2 linked regions of the Desulfosediminicola ganghwensis genome follow. The protein of the gene in region 2 interacts with the protein of the main gene of each other region in a pairwise test. Links are inferred from orthologs where the notes say so. Each region holds a gene or a part of one and is shown on either strand. Other genes may lie near its edges.

The links.
Region 1: the proteins of FCL45_RS18650 (region 2) and minC interact in binary tests that used the Escherichia coli proteins (3 or more experiments, as listed by UniProt). The link is inferred for Desulfosediminicola ganghwensis from one-to-one orthologs.

Annotation. Positions count from the first base shown.
Region 1 is NZ_CP050699.1:110,649-118,486, forward strand. Bases 3,316-6,091 are described here. They hold minC (septum site-determining protein MinC), read right to left. Parts: upstream 5,204-6,091; coding sequence 4,427-5,203; downstream 3,316-4,426. Other genes in these bases: minE (cell division topological specificity factor MinE), read right to left, coding at 3,316-3,530; minD (septum site-determining protein MinD), read right to left, coding at 3,535-4,383; FCL45_RS00485 (hypothetical protein), read left to right, coding at 5,359-5,565; mtnA (S-methyl-5-thioribose-1-phosphate isomerase), read right to left, coding at 5,955-6,091. Also shown: FCL45_RS00450 (FAD-binding oxidoreductase), read left to right, coding at 1-138; FCL45_RS00455 (hypothetical protein), read right to left, coding at 194-1,234; FCL45_RS00460 (iron-sulfur cluster assembly scaffold protein), read left to right, coding at 1,450-2,142; FCL45_RS00465 (GGGtGRT protein), read left to right, coding at 2,154-3,149; more of minE, read right to left, coding at 3,279-3,315; more of mtnA, read right to left, coding at 6,092-6,965; FCL45_RS00495 (class II aldolase/adducin family protein), read right to left, coding at 6,996-7,628. UniProt on the Escherichia coli protein: Cell division inhibitor that blocks the formation of polar Z ring septums. Rapidly oscillates between the poles of the cell to destabilize FtsZ filaments that have formed before they mature into polar Z rings. Prevents FtsZ polymerization.
Region 2 is NZ_CP050699.1:4,355,341-4,363,398, reverse strand. The notes cover bases 1,899-4,894. They hold FCL45_RS18650 (EutN/CcmL family microcompartment protein), read right to left. Parts: upstream 3,535-4,894; coding sequence 3,262-3,534; downstream 1,899-3,261. Other genes in these bases: eutJ (ethanolamine utilization protein EutJ), read right to left, coding at 4,156-4,894; FCL45_RS18645 (hypothetical protein), read right to left, coding at 3,548-4,144; FCL45_RS18655 (BMC domain-containing protein), read right to left, coding at 2,627-3,202; FCL45_RS18660 (hypothetical protein), read right to left, coding at 2,285-2,623; FCL45_RS18665 (BMC domain-containing protein), read right to left, coding at 1,982-2,257. Also shown: FCL45_RS18675 (4Fe-4S dicluster domain-containing protein), read right to left, coding at 1-744; FCL45_RS18670 (1-propanol dehydrogenase PduQ), read right to left, coding at 783-1,892; more of eutJ, read right to left, coding at 4,895-4,971; FCL45_RS18635 (phosphate propanoyltransferase), read right to left, coding at 4,985-5,647; FCL45_RS18630 (BMC domain-containing protein), read right to left, coding at 5,776-6,060; FCL45_RS18625 (acetaldehyde dehydrogenase (acetylating)), read right to left, coding at 6,121-7,563; FCL45_RS25135 (BMC domain-containing protein), read right to left, coding at 7,574-8,058. UniProt on the Escherichia coli protein: Probably forms vertices in the bacterial microcompartment (BMC) dedicated to ethanolamine degradation. It may be involved in transporting positively charged molecules into and out of the BMC.

The sequences.
Region 1 (7,838 bases), 4.2 Mb from region 2 along the record:
GGTATTACTAAGCTACCCTTTATCGCCATGGAGCTTGATCAGGCCACCAGAGATTGCATGGTGACTATTAAAAGAGCACTGGACCCGAAGAATATCATGAACCCCGGGAAGATTTTTCCCTCGGAAAAATCTTCATGAGAAGCCAGGAGGAGCGAGTGAGGGGATGCCCCTCACTCGCTCCTCCCCGCCTGCCTTAATTTTTTCTCAAATAGCCCTGCACATACTCCACCGCTTCTGATCGGCCCAATGGTCGCAATGCAAAAAACAGTTCCCGGCACGCATTCAGATCAAGCATCCGGGCAATCTTTATGGTCTCCAGGTCATTTCTGGTGTAGGGAAAGTTTTCTTTGTCTTCCAGAATCTCTTCTTTCCAGACCAGCTTGGCATAGACCAGGGTCTGGGCACAGAGCATTTCGGCGCGGGCTTTACTGATCTTTCTGCCAAACATATATGCCAGGGTCAATTCATCGCCCGGGGCAACCATGCTGCCCATATAGCCACTGGCGCGCATCTCCTCAAGTTCGATGAAATGTGTTTTCAACCGCCAGCCCCCGCCTTCGGCGGCTAACTGCTGAAAGAGGTATTTCTTCAGCAACAGGTGCATGGCCCCGGCTTCCACATAGATGCTGTCACTGTGCGGCAATAACTTCATGATCTCAGTCGTCCGCAATTGGTCGCGCAGCCTGAAGCGCGCCGCATCAGCCCGGGCGAAAAGGTCCATGGCCCTTAGGATTTTCAGGTAATCTTTTCCCCGCACCGCCTTGTAATAGGCTATCAACCGCCCTGTGGCTACCCGTTCGTGATCATATACCTGAAACTCCACTGAGGAGCGATCTATATCAGCCGGCCCATTACCATCCGCCAGGAAATCCTGTATCCGATAGAGATGATGCCAGAACGGCTCAACCTGCATCACCTTTTTGCCCAGTTTGTGAAAGTCCCTGACCAGCCGGTACTGCTCGGTAGAAAAAAGCGGATATTCGACGTCGAGTTCCAGCAGGTGATCTTCAATAGACTGTTGGCCCCCCAACATCTTGTAAAAGTCAGGGTGCGACGGCTCTTCAAGCACTATCAGCTTGCTGAGAGACATCAACTCGGCAGTTCTCTGCAGGGTTTCCGGTCGATGGGTAGACAAGGCCAGGGTCAGGGTTTTCATTCGGTAACAGTAGGTACTCTTTGGGCAGAATCCAGTATTGCTGAACTCCGCACCGGCGGATTGATACCTTTTGCCCACACAATAACTCTTCGTGTACCCATACAAATATGCCACCAGGCTTATTTCAGAAAAAATGCTATGACATTATGATTCAATTTCATTATGTTAGAGGGGTTTGTGAGTTCTATATACACTGGTTATCCCTGTTCACTTTCACATTTTTTTCGCAGGTGACAACCTCTAAAAATCATAAGAGATAACTTTTATTTATCATCCAGTTCAAGGAGTTGAGCATGCAATACACTTCAGAAATCATGGAGATGTGCCGCGTTGCGCAGGGGGCAAATCATGGCCCCTCCCCCATACCCCAGGAAGGCGGTTGGACAAAGGCCAGAGAAGTAACCGATATCAGTGGTCTTACCCACGGTGTTGGCTGGTGTGCACCACAACAGGGTGCTGCCAAACTGACCCTCAATATCAAGAACGGCATAATTGAAGAAGCGCTGATCGAGACCCTGGGTTGCACAGGCATGACCCACTCTGCCGCCATGGCCTCAGAAATCCTGCCAGGTAAAACCATCCTCGAGGCAATGAACACCGACCTGGTTTGTGACGCCATCAACGTCGCCATGCGGGAACTGTTCCTGCAGATCGTTTACGGCCGCAGCCAATCAGCATTTTCAGAGGGCGGGCTGCCTGTCGGCGCCGGTATGGAAGATCTCGGCAAAGGCCTGCGCTCCGTTACCGGCACCACCTACGGTACCGCAGCCAAAGGCCCCCGCTATCTCGAGACTGCAGAAGGCTATGTTACCGAGATCGGTCTGGATGAAAACGATGAGATCATCGGTTATACCTTCGTCAACCTGGGCCGCATGATGGATGCTATTAAAAAAGGTATCGATCCCGCCGAAGCATTACAATCCGCATCCGGCACCTATGGCCGTTTTGCAGACGCAGTTAAAACCATCGATCCAAGACACGAATAAGGAGACTGACAATGGCACTGTTTGAAAGTTATGACAGACGGATCGGTCAGATTACTCCGGTCCTGGAAGCGTATGATATGAAGAGCCTGGAAGAAGCGCGTGAGATTTGCCTGGCCAAAGGTGTGGATGTGGCCGAGATCGTTCGTTCCATCCAGCCGATCTGCTTTGACAACGCCTGCTGGGCGTATACCCTTGGTGCTGCGATCGCCATCAGAAAAGATCTCACCAGGGCCGCCGATATCGCCGCCACCGTTGGAGAAGGTCTGCAGGCTTTCTGCATCCCCGGCTCCGTCGCGGATGATCGCAAAGTAGGCTTAGGCCACGGCAACCTCGCTTCCATGCTCTTAAAAGATGAGACGAAATGTTTCGCTTTTCTGGCCGGACACGAGTCCTTTGCCGCTGCGGAGGGCGCCATCGGTATCGCCAAGTCAGCTAATCGGGTACGCCAGACTCAATTGCGGGTAATACTGAACGGGCTTGGTAAGGATGCCGCCAAGATCATCTCCCGTATCAACGGATTCACTTATGTGCAGACCCAGTTCGACTATGCTGCCGGTGAGGTGAAAATCGTCGGCGAGACCGCCTATTCAAAAGGTGAACGGGCAGAAGTCCGCTGCTACGGCGCAGACGATGTTCGCGAAGGTGTGGCCATCAATCATCTCGAGGGTGTGGATGTTTCTATCACCGGTAACTCCACCAACCCGACCCGTTTCCAGCATCCCGTTGCCGGCACCTATAAGAAAGAGTGTCAGCAGGAAGGCAAGAAATACTTCAGCGTCGCCTCAGGCGGCGGTACCGGACGTACCCTGCACCCGGATAATATGGCCGCAGGACCTGCCTCTTATGGTATGACCGACACCATGGGCCGCATGCACTCCGATGCCCAGTTCGCAGGATCATCCTCCGTTCCCGCCCACGTTGAAATGATGGGTTTGATCGGCATGGGCAACAACCCTATGGTTGGTGCTTCTGTTGCTGTCTCAGTTGCCCTTGAACAAGCTAAATAGCAGTTAGCATGTCCAGAACGTGCCAGAACTAAAAGCCGGTCTACCGCAATGGTTGACCGGTTTTTGCTGTTCTATCGGATAGAGGGAAGATGTCAGAAGTAACGTTACATACTTCTCACCTCTCACACCCTAGTGATCTGAAAGCATGATATTCACTTCAAGCACTTCACTGTCATCCTGCCGGTCGACGTTTAAAAAGATCTGGTCTTCATGAACCTGAACATACTTGCGTACCACCTCGAGGATATCCTGCTGGAGTTGAGGCAGATAGTCGGGACTGGAGGCGTGTCGTCGCTCATGGGCGACGATAATCTGCAAGCGTTCCTTGGCAATGGAGGCAGTACCCTGTTTTTTCGATCCGAATACGTTAAATAAACTCATGGCATCAGGTTCCAAAAAGACGGGAGAGAAAACTTTTCTTTTCTTCATCCATAAAACGGAATGGATGGTCTTTACCAAGGAAGCGGTCGATAACATCGAAATAGGCATCGCCCGCATCGTTTGTGTCGGCCAGAGTAACGGGTACACCTGAATTTGAAGCATTCAGAACATATTCCGATTCCGGCACAACTCCTAAGAAAGGGATGGCGAGAATCTGGTTTACGTCGTCTGCACTCAGCATCTCTCCCTTGTTTACCCGGCTCGGATCGTAGCGGGTGATGATCAGATGTTCCTTGATGGGCTCAAGATCCTGCTCTGCCCGCCGGCTCTTGCTGGCAAGAATACCAATCATCCTGTCTGAATCACGGACGGAAGAAATTTCCGGATTAGCCACAACCAAGGCCACATCCGCGTAATACATAGCGGTCATGGCACCCTTTTCGATACCGGCGGGGGAATCACAGATGATGTAATCAAATTTTTGCCGCAAAGCGTCAATAACCTCACCGACACCTTCCAGGGTCAACGCATCCTTGTCACGGGTCTGGGAGGCCGGGAGAATTGAGAGGTTGGCAATCCTTTTATCTTTGATCAGAGCCTGATGAAGTGAGCCCTCGCCATGGATTACGTTTAGGAGATCATAAACAACACGCCTCTCGCAGCCCATGATAAGATCGAGATTGCGCAGACCGACATCAAAATCGATCACAACCGTTTTATATCCACGTACTGCGAGGCCTGCAGCAAACGCTGCACTGGTGGTGGTTTTACCGACACCGCCTTTACCGGAGGTGACAACCACGACCTGACCCAGCGGTCTTTTTTCATTCAAGGGCTGTATTGTATCTTCCATGACGTATACCTTATAAAAGGTTGAATATATTTATTTTTATTTATCAAGTCGGTGTGAATGAGCCAACCACCTGAGCCTTCAGGCTGCCATCACTGAGGGAGAATACCGCGCTGTGGTTCAGTACATTCTGGTCAAGTGACTCATTAACCATATACTCCCCTGCGATAGCGATCAGTTCAGGGTCTGACTGCAGACTAAAAATGCGTGAAGTTGAATCTCCGTTAATTCCAGCCAACGCACGCCCACGCAGTGCTCCATAAATATGAATATTTCCGGCAGCAAGCACCTCGGCCCCGGCATTGACCGACGAGAGGATTACAAGATCACCCTCCGGGGCAAATACCTGCTGCCCGGATCGGACCGGCTGATTGATAACTTTGGTGGGTGCTACAGATCTGGATTCATTATCGGTTTTTCTATCCCGCGATTCAGATTGAGTTTCTGATTCTTCAGTATCATCCTGAACGATTTTGCTACTTCTGCTCTTGACCGGTGGAAGTAAACCCAAGCCTGCCTCCACCACCCGTTCACATAAAAAGGCATCACTGCTCCGGACACCAACCAGAACCAGGCCGAACTCTCGCAGGGTATTGACCAACAGACCAAAATCCAGTTCGGCCTTCCCCTTTTTATCTATCTCTTCGAGGTCCAATATCACCGGGGCATTCTTGAAAAACGCTTGTGCCTTGCCGAATTTCTTCTCCAGCTGCGGATACAGGCGGTCAGGCTGCGTTTCCATAATATGCAGCGTGATTATGGTCAGGACGCTGCCTTTCACTTCCAGGGCCGGGCTTACAACTTCTCCGTTATTCTGTCTCATCGAGTGATCACGGTTTTCTTGAATTTAAATAGAACACACCAATTCCAGATAGTACTTATCAAGGAAAATTCAATCGGTCAATTAGCTTGTGATTATAACGCGTTCAGACAGGGGTTCTCGACAGGAATGAAGAGCGGATATTAAGCAGAAAAAGTATGGCAGCATTTTCCAACAACGAGAAAAAAACGGTGCGGCGGTGTCTTATTAAGAACACCAGAACCAGGTATCCGAGACTCAGGCAGTCATCCCGGCGCAGAAAATCCCCCTGCGCCAGGAGAGGACATCACCATGTGCCAACCGGCCTCAGACGAGTCTGGGATCGATTTTTCCCGGCCCACCGCAGTCGGGAGTATAACAGCTGACATCTTTGAATTCGCATTTTTTGGAACAACTTGGGCATTGCTCAGGCGCGGCAGGAGCCTGCAGCGTATTTCCGCAATTTCCACAGTTCCAGAAGGGATCCATATTCTTTGTAGAAGCGGTCTGTGTTTTCTCGATCATAAGGTCACCTGTAGGTAATCTGGTTTTATCACCGGCTCTCCTTCCCCTACCCGTGCGTGTGTAACTGGCGGGCCGGCCTGATGTTCAGGCAGCGCCACCCAGGCAACTGCCTGAATAGCTAAAGGATAAGACAGCCTGCCAAAAGAGAAAGCCCTTTGCGCAAAAGAGCATGAACTGTCTCTACCAGAACACCATACTGCAGGACAGATCACCGTTTAAAGGAATTGGGATTTGACTTCAACTCCACCCCTTAGAGCGAAGATTTTTCCTGATAATTCTGGATATACTGCTCCCGTGTATATACACCCCCATCCAGCACCCAACCTGTCACCAATTCAGCGGGAGTTACATCAAAGGCGGGGTTAAACGCAGGACTGGACTTCGGCGCCCACAGGCATGTCCCCTCCACTCCAGGCACCCCGCGTACTTCGTTCATGCCCCGTTCTTCAATCTCAATTTCAGCACCTGTCGGGCAGTTGCCATCAATAGTGGTGGACGGCGCAACAACGTAGAAAGGAATTTCATGAAAGGAAGCCAATACTGCCAGGCTATAGGTGCCTATTTTATTCGCGAAATCGCCGTTGGCAGCTATCCGGTCAGCACCCACCAGCACGGTATCAACTTCGCCGCCCTGCATAAGCATTGCTGCGGCGGAATCACAGATAATTGAATGGCGAATACCAAGCTTGCCGCATTCCCAGGCAGTGAGCCTTCCCCCCTGTAAAAGCGGTCGGGTCTCATCAACCCAGACCATGGGGTTCTTGCCCTGCTCATGGGCTCGGCGGATTACGCCCAGGGCTGTTCCGATTCCGGCAGTTGCAAGCCCGCCGGTATTGCAGTGGGTAAGTATGCGTTCATTTTTGCCTATCAAGGCTGCACCGTTATCTGCAATACGATCACAAAGCTCTCGGTCCTCGTTAAAGATTGCCTGTGCTTGCTCAATTACCGATTCCGGGTAATTCGGGCTGTCAATTTTCTCTACCAGGCGATCAATATTGTTTATCAGGTTAACTGCTGTGGGGCGGGCCTTGCGTAATCGGGCAGCATCCCTGGCGAGTTCAAAAGGTGATGCACCACGTATGGCTAAAGTTGCCAGGAGCAGAGCCGAAGATATGCCGATGGTCGGTGCACCACGAATCGCCAGGCGTTGAATAGCCTCAATCAAGTCATCTATAGTATCGCAAATCAGCCAGTGCTCTTCATGGGGCAGAATAGTCTGGTCAAGGATGGCGAAGGTGTCATGCTCCCAACGCATTCCCATGGCGATGAGAGGCGTGATTGCATCGACCACCTATTTCCCTCCTCCAAGTGCCACCGCTTGAGCGAGTACCGCTATCATTGTCTCACATGCTTCCTGGATTGATACACCGAAACTGACCACACCATCCTCGTGTCCGCCCATAACGAAACACTTTGCACTCTGACCTGAAGATTCTCTGAAGATTCTGGCCACCTCCAGGGCCATTTCCACAGTGCCATAGGCTGCCCCTTCCCTGGTGACCGGCAGACCAAGTTGCTCCCGATAGTTCCAGATCCGTGGCGAATGGACGTGCAGCACAGACTGAATCGCGCTATCTATCTGATAGAGCTGACCATGGGTCAGAGCTTCGGAAGATGGCTTGGTCATGCCTGTGGCGGTGATACTGTTATCAAACGGATCACAGGCAGTTACTTTGCTATATTCGGTATGAGGCAGAAACAATGAACTGCCTGTCTGGGTTCCGGTAATGATAAAGCTTTGCGGTTCATCATCACAACGTTTGCTGAGGTTGCCAAAACCGTACCCCATATAGCGAGCCTGATCCTGCCCGATCAGCTGCAGTTTATGCATGATATACCGCCAGCCACTCAGCTCCGCAGTCATCTCCGGTGTGACGCAGGGTTGCTGGGTATAGTGGAGATTGAATTTTATAACACCTTCCATATGGCATCCATTCTCTGAATTAGAGCGGTTTCTTTAAAGCTCGCGGCCCGCCAATTACCAGGAGCTCTACTCAACAGATATTGTACTCTCTCACATATCAGCACACTACGATAAAAAAAAGGGAGAGTTCCGAAAAACTCTCCCTTTTCCTGCATCACTAACGTGCCTATTTCGCGTGTTGAAACAGCCTGCTCAAATTTGAGGGTTGTA
Region 2 (8,058 bases):
CGCCGGATCCATGACCTTTCCTGTTACGACCGTGTGATTGCATGGTAATAGGATAAGAGCACTGGTGGTTTTGGTGACAGGCTGATCGATATCCTTCAGTACACGGCCCATCATCGGCCCACCGTCCACAACCTTGAAGTTGGCGAGCGTAGGTCCGCCGGCAAAGGCAAGTACATCGGAGACCGGAGTACCGACGGGTACTTTCACGACCATCGGCTTGGCAACCTCACCTGTCACGGTAAGGTAGCGGTGGGTAACGGGGCGATTCTCCATGGCCAGAGCGACGTTATACAGCGATTCGACATTGCTGACCACCGCGCCAAGCTGGAGGGGAATACCACGCTCCGGAACAGTCTTGCCCAACACCTCGTGGACCAGCACCTGCTCATCACCTGCCGGATAGAAATCTTCGAGTTCATACAATTCAAGGGCCAGTGATTGCTCAATCGGCTCTTTGCTTACTCGGTCCTGAACAGCAGCAAGGGCGTCTTTATGCTTACCTTTCAGGCAGATGATTCCCCTAGAGGCCCCTGTACATGTCATGATCTCTTTAAGGCCCTGGATCACTAAATCCGTTTTGGTCTCGAGGAGGTAGGGGTCGCTCATCAACAGAGGCTCGCAGGAGGCGCCGTTAACCAGAACCGTCTCCACATTCGCTCTTGCTTTCACATGTGTCGGCAGGCCGGCTCCACCTGCCCCGACAACTCCTGCCTCGCAAATCTTCTGTAATATCTGTTCATTCATCACACGTTCTTCCAGAAAGGTCATTACAGGCCATTTCGCTACCAGGCCAGCTTTAGTAACTCGATAATATCTCTCTTTGAAGGTTTTCTCGGGTTTCCTTGGGTACAGATGTCGTTCAATACATTGCAGGAAATTACCTCGAGATTATTGAAATATTCCTCCTGCCCGATTTCCAACATGCTAATCCTGGCAGGGATTCCCATTGCTTCATTGAGGTCGCAAACGGCCTTGATCAGGCTCGAGGTACCTTCTTCCACAGTGGCAGCGGGAAGTGACAGCATCTGGGCGATTTCCTGAAAACGGATACCGACATCGAAGCTATTGAACCGGATCACCTGGGGAAGGACAACCGCATTGGCAAGCCCATGTGGAATATGGAACATGCCTCCGAGGCTGTGGGCGATGGAATGGGTGATGCCGAGTCCGCTGTTATTGAATGCCATACCCGCCATGCAGGAGCCGAGCAGCATGTGTTCCCTGGCCTCCATATCATCGCCGTTCCGATAGGCCCGCAACAGGTAGCTGAACACGTAGCGTATGGCGTACCTGGCATAAATCGAGGTGAAGGCATTGGCCTGTCTCGACGTATAGGCCTCGATGGCGTGGGTCAGCACATCCATTCCAGTGGCGCCGGTAATGGCGGGTGGAAGGGTGCGGGTAAACCGCGCATCGAGAATTGCCACGTCAGGAATCAGCAACTCGTCACTTAAGGGGATCTTGACCTCATTTACCTTGTCTGTGACCACGGAGATGTCGGTCACCTCGGATCCGGTACCGCTGGTTGTCGGAATTGCCACAAGCGTTGGTTTGACAACATCCTCCGAGGCTTTGTGGGCGAAGTAAACGATGGCTTTGGCCGCATCGATGGGGGAACCACCGCCAAGGGCGATGAGGAGATCCGCCCTGTTTTCAAGAAAAAGCTTCGCGCCCCTGGTGACTGTCTCCAGGGAGGGATCTGACTCGACATCGGAGAAAACCAGGTGCGAAACACCTCTTCGGTCAAGGTGACTTACCACTCGATCCACAAACCCGGTCTTCACCATGAATTGGTCCGTAACAATAAAAGCCTTTTTTGCAGCGAGCTGCTCAAGAGACTCCATGGCGTCAACGCCGTAACAGATTTTTGTCTTGCCGTAAAACTGTGTCACACTCAATACTCCACGTACATCAATAACAAGCCCGAGGGTTCAGACTACAGAACCTGACGGGCAGGCGAAATACCAACCGGATTGAATTCTTACCCCTGCGCTTTGGGCAGGATTATTTCAACTTCACTGTGCGGACGGGGGATGACATGAACGCTTTTCAATTCCCCGACACGCTCGGCAGCGGCGGCACCTGCATCTGTGGCAGCTTTCACCGCACCCACGTCACCGCGTACCAGAACTGTTACCAGTCCGCCACCGACCTGTTCGCGGCCGACAAGCTCAACGTTAGCAGCTTTTACCATGGCATCGGCGGCTTCTACTGCGCCGACAAGTCCTCTTGTCTCTATCATTCCAAGTGCACTCATTTTCGGTTTCTCCTTTATTTCGTTAAATTATAATTTTTTGAGGGTCTGTACGATCTGGTGACTGATTTCCTTCAGCTTTTCAGGATCCTCAATGCCGTACTCCTCTTTTACCATTGCAGCCACTCCGTAAAAAAGTCGTTCAAAATCGGCATCTTCGGCAACACCGTCGCAGAGACGGGCAGGGCAGGCGTGGTAGCCGCCGCAACACGCAGCCGGTTTGGCATCACGAACGGTCCTGATCTTCCGTTTACTCAGTTCATCCTTTGCACCTGGGGTCAGGATCATGGTGCTGTCAACATAGATGGCACCATTTGCCTGGCAGATGAAGGATTCGATATTGCTTTGTTCTACAAGTTTTTTCTTCATGATTTACCTCACTCCCCTGATGAGAGAACTGACGACGGAGGCATCGGGTCGAGGTATAACGACCGCCTCCACAAGGTTTTTGCCAAGAGCTGCTTCTGCGTTTTCGGTGGCTTCTCGTACGGATGCAACGTCGCCACTGAGAACGAAATAGGATTTTCCATTAATACCCTGCCCTGTCACCAGCCGGAGTAGTTGAATGGCTGAACGTTTGGCAGCCCTATCTGCGGCGGCAATGCCCGCGGCGACAGAACGGCATTCAACTATGCCTATTGCATCACCCTCTGCAGGTTGCCCGTCTCGTTGCAGGACATTCAACAACTCAGATGAGGCATTCGAGATGATGAAGCTGCCTTTCAGAGACCGGCCTGATTCACGGGCCGTTTGCACGGAACTGGAAACCGCCGCCCTGTCACCGGCCACAAAGATCAGATACCTTCCGGAGCAGATAGTCGCAGCTCTCATAAGCCGGATATCGGCCGTTTTCATCATCGTATCGGCGAGTTCTACGCCGCCGGCGATGGATTGCACCTCGACAATGCCGAGCGTGTCCACGTCGATGAATTGATTATGATTACGCACTGTTACATCCAATAATGTGGAATTTGCACAACAGACATTTCCCAGCAATCCTAATGGGATCAGCCGTCGCTGCCGTCTATTATGCCGATGATTGCCGCGTCGACCGGGCTGTCCTGATTCCTCAATGCCATACGTGCAGAACTCCCTGTGGCCACCAGTACCGGTTCTCCGATTCCAGCGCCTACGCAGTCCACAGCAACAAAGCTGTCGGCCGCCGCACCTTCCTCGTCCTGGTTGGCATCAATACGGCGAACAACCATTAACTTCAGACCGTTCAGCGATTCTTTCTTTCTGGTTGCCCAGACGTTGCCTATAACCTTGCAGATAATCATACGGCTTAAGCCCTCATAGACATTTATTAATTATAATATTTAGATCTTTGGCAGCTTCAGCTGCTAAAGGGGTGACCTGGGCACTGGTGAGCGTCTGCAGGAGAGATGCTCCCTGCTGCTTGGTATTGGCCACGACCTGCTCCGTAATCAGTGGCTCCCAGCATCGTATATATTCCGGCTGCTTATGCTTGAACGGTTTAAGTCCGTAACCGCTCAGGGTTTCCATATACTTTTCGTAGAGCAGAAAGAGTGGGCCTGGAGCAGTCTCGCTGTAGCGACGGTGCTCGTAGTCAACCGCTTCGATCGCTGTACCGGCCAGCAACAACTTTAATACTTCGGTCATGGGGGCCCCGTCTGCTCTGCCGTTGGCGAGATCTGCCATATCGCTACAGGAAAGATAAGGTAGGATGTAGCGGTCTATTTCCCTGTTGACTGAACTGTCGCCAATATACAGCAACTCGCTGTCAGTCCCGACCAGGTCATGAAGGGTATCAGCTGAAACGTCGTTCTTATCAGTCAGTACCATGATGCACTTCTTTTTCTGCTGTCCCTGTAGTTGCCTGATCACTTCCTGAGCAATCGTCCGGACGAGTTCATTTACATCCACCATCTTCTCCATAATCAGCAATTGAGTGCAATTCCAAGCGGTGTAACCAGAAAAGGATTGGCGGGCTTGTAAACCGGAATACCGATTTCCTTTTCCATGATTTTTTCCATGCCCGTGAGGCAACAGGTGCCGCCGACGAGGTGTATATTTGAAATTTGGCGGCCATGGATATGACTGTTGACTATGGTGGCCATTTTCTGGATGACAGGGCGGACTATAGGAAGAATTTCATCATGCCGATCGTTCTGTTTCTTTAACTCTTCACCTTCGCTAAAGCTGATGCCGTAATTACCTGCCAGAACGAGGGTGAGATGAGTGCCACCGGTTGGCTCATCAGCCACGTAAACAACTTGCCCCTTATCAAGAACGGAGAGGCCGGTTGTACCTCCGCCAATATCGACAATGACCCCATTCTGCAGGCCAAGCACTCCATTGGCTGCGGTCGGCTCATCAAGAACAGCGGTAACCTCCAGGCCAGCACTCTCCACGACGTAACTGTGGGTTTTGCAGTCCTTGCTCCCGGTTCCCGGCGGCACGGCGATGGCCGTGTGGGTCAGTTCTCTGCCCAGCCGCTGGTTCAGCTCGTTCACAAGTTTTCGGACAATCCTGGTGGCACCGATATAGTCGACCACAAGCCCGTCCTTGATTACCTGGCTGAATTCCATCGCGCAGGCAACAGGCTGCTTCTCATTGTTCAGTACCACGACCACGATATAGGCGGTTCCCAGGTCGACACCAACGTAGAGCTTTTCGTTCGGTTGAACCGGTATGGTGTGGTCAATACAGCTCTCTACCAGGCTGATCTGCCGATTAATTGCTTCGAAATCCATAATAAATCACCTGCTAGCAGACGATGTGCCCTGTTACGGCATTGTTCCATCCGGCACTGTTGCCCTCATCCGGGTCGATGTGCATGGCGAGCTTGAATGATGGATCAACACGAACCAGTACATCCTGAAGGGTCAGCGGACGGTCTCCGTCCAGCTGAACCTGGACCTTGTCTCTATCAGATACGCCAAATCTGCGGGAATCTTCAGGCGACATATGGATGTGGCGGGCGGCCACGATCACCCCTTCTTCAAGACCGACGATGCCGGTCTGAGAGGCAAGTATTATGCCTGGAGTACTTGCAATGTCGCCGGACTGTCGAACCGGTGCATCGATACCGAGAATGCGGCAATCGGTCTTGGAAATTTCCACCTGGGAGCTATCCCGGGAAGGGCCAAGAACCGCCACATTATCCATCACCCCTTTGGGGCCAATCAACCTGACCCGCTCTTTGCACAAGAACTGACCTGGCTGGGAGAGTTCCCGCACTGGAGTAAGGGAGGTCCCGAACAATGCCAGGGCATCACTTTCACTCAAATGTACATGTCGGCCTGACAACTCGACAGGAATGGGATCTTTTATGGTGCTGCAGTCATTCCCAGGTGTTCCGGTGCCGATTTGTTCAACAACGTTTCTTAAGATACCTTCCAGTATGGCTGTAAAATCTTTCTCGTTCATACTTACTGTACTTTCAGACCAATGTTTGTTTACCTGCAACTTCAAATCCCTTCAAACCGCAATAGATATACCTGCTAAAGAGATCTGAGAAGGGGCGTAAGCGCCCCTTCTTCAATATCCATCACTGCTTAGGCTTCCGCCTTGGGGAGGATGGTCTCCACCTCGCTATGGGGGCGTGGGATAACGTGAACGCTGATCAGTTCACCAACATTTGCGGCGGCTGCGGCACCTGCATCGGTAGCAGCCTTGACTGCACCGACATCGCCGCGAACCATGACGGTAACGAGTCCACCGCCAACCTGAGACTTACCGACAAGTGTTACGTTGGCGGCTTTGACCATTGCATCTGCTGCTTCCACAGCACCAACGAGACCTTTTGTTTCAATCATTCCAAGAGCGTTCGAAGAGGACATGATATTCTCCTTGCATTGTTATTGTTTGCTGATGATTTACCGAGCTCAACTGGCTTGGGGTTAAACCATCTCTTTCAACTGTTTGACGATCATTGCTGTGATCGCATTGACATCTATTGTTTCGCTACCAGTGCTATCCGGAGCAGCTACTTCACAGGGGCTGTTGCCCAGATCATAGGCAACCCTTCTGATATTCATCAGGTTGAGCGGAGTGACATTGTCAGAAGTCGAGCTGCCGCCGACCGTACCGCAACCAAGGGTGAATGAAGGGAAGAGTGAAGTTGTGATACCTACTGCGCCCTGGGTGGAGGGGGTATTAACCAGTATTCTCGATACAGGTTTTCGCAGTCCAAACTCGCGGATAACCTCTTCATTGGTCGAGTGAATACTAAGGGAGTGGCCGATACCGCCATTTTCAAGAAGGGCATGGCACGTTTCACATGCTTCCTGCCAGTCTTCGACCACGTAGAAGCCGAGCAGGGCGGTGAGTTTCTCTTTTGAAAAAGGATAATTGGGGCCAATGCCTTTTTCATCGGAAATGAGCAGTCGCACATTTGCCGGGATGCTGATGCCTGCGAGGCTGGCAATATACCCGGCATCGCGGCCGACAATGTCAGGGTTCATGCTGCCGTTGGCACGTTCCATGACACGTTTTACTTGCTCAAGCTCTTCGCCTTTCAGGAAGTACCCGCCGTGGGCGATAAGGGTCGATTTGACTTTATCGGCGATAACGGATTCGGTGACGATGGCCTGTTCCGACGCACATACGGTACCGTTATCAAACGTTTTACTGGAGAAGATTTTAGTAACAGCATCTTCAACATCGGCACTTCGTTCGATAAAGGATGGTACGTTGCCGGCACCTACGCCAAGGGCAGGGGTGCCGGAACTGTATGCAGCTTTCACCATTCCCGGTCCGCCGGTGGCAAGAATGAGGTCGACAACTTTCATGAGTTCGCCGCTTCCCTGGATGGTGGGCACACTCATAACGCTGACCATGTCTTCGTTGGCACCGCATTCATGCAGAGTCTTGCGGATCATTGCCACGCTCTTGCCAATGCATGCTTTAGCACTGGGATGAGGGGTGAAGACGATGGCGTTGCCTGACTTCAGGGCAATGATCGATTTGTAGATGGTTGTGGAAGTCGGGTTGGTAGAAGGGATGATACCTGCTATAACACCCATCGGTACCGCGATTTCAACCAGCTTTTGTTCCTTGTCTTCATTCAGGACACCTATGGTCTTCATGTCCTTGATGGCTTCATACAGACCTTCACTCGCCAGAAGGTTTTTCGCCTTCTTGTCGCGAACAATTCCGAAGCCGGTTTCTTCAACCGCCAGGGCTGCCAGCGGCTCGGCCTGCTCTTTGGCGGCATCAGCAATAGCCTTGATAATGCTGTCGACTCGCTCCTGGTCATATTGACCAAATTCCGCCTGCGCTTTTTTCGCGGCGCGAACCAGGGAACGGGCTTCCTGAATCGACAATAAATCCTTGTCTACCATGTGAATACTCCTATCTATCTGTAACGGTTACGATAGCTTCGATCAATTTTTTCTTTGTCGCCTTCCTGATCTCCAATTCAGTGAGACTGATCCCGCTCAACCCAAGGGCAATTTGCCGTAATTTGCTGACAGTCAGTCTTTTCAAACCCGATATTGGCAATACCCCGGTTTTGGTTGGAGCAGGTTCTTCTTTTTTAGGCCCTGTCTTCTCAACCGTGGCAGCTTTCGGGGCTTCATCCTGGGCTGCGGTGGCTATCTCGTCCGGTTGTGCGGTTGAATCAGATGCTTGCTCAGAAGCAGTTTCGCCTCCGCCATCCTTGCCAGAAGGCAATGCGGGTGGAGTGAGGTCACCTCCTGTGCCGATGAGTGTGGCCATCTCTTCATAGGGACGGGCGATAACATGCTGCGAGACCAATACCGCCCCCTGGATGCGATTTACTGCGGTGACCCCGGCATCAACCGAGGCCCTGACGGCGGAAACCTCTCCGGATACGG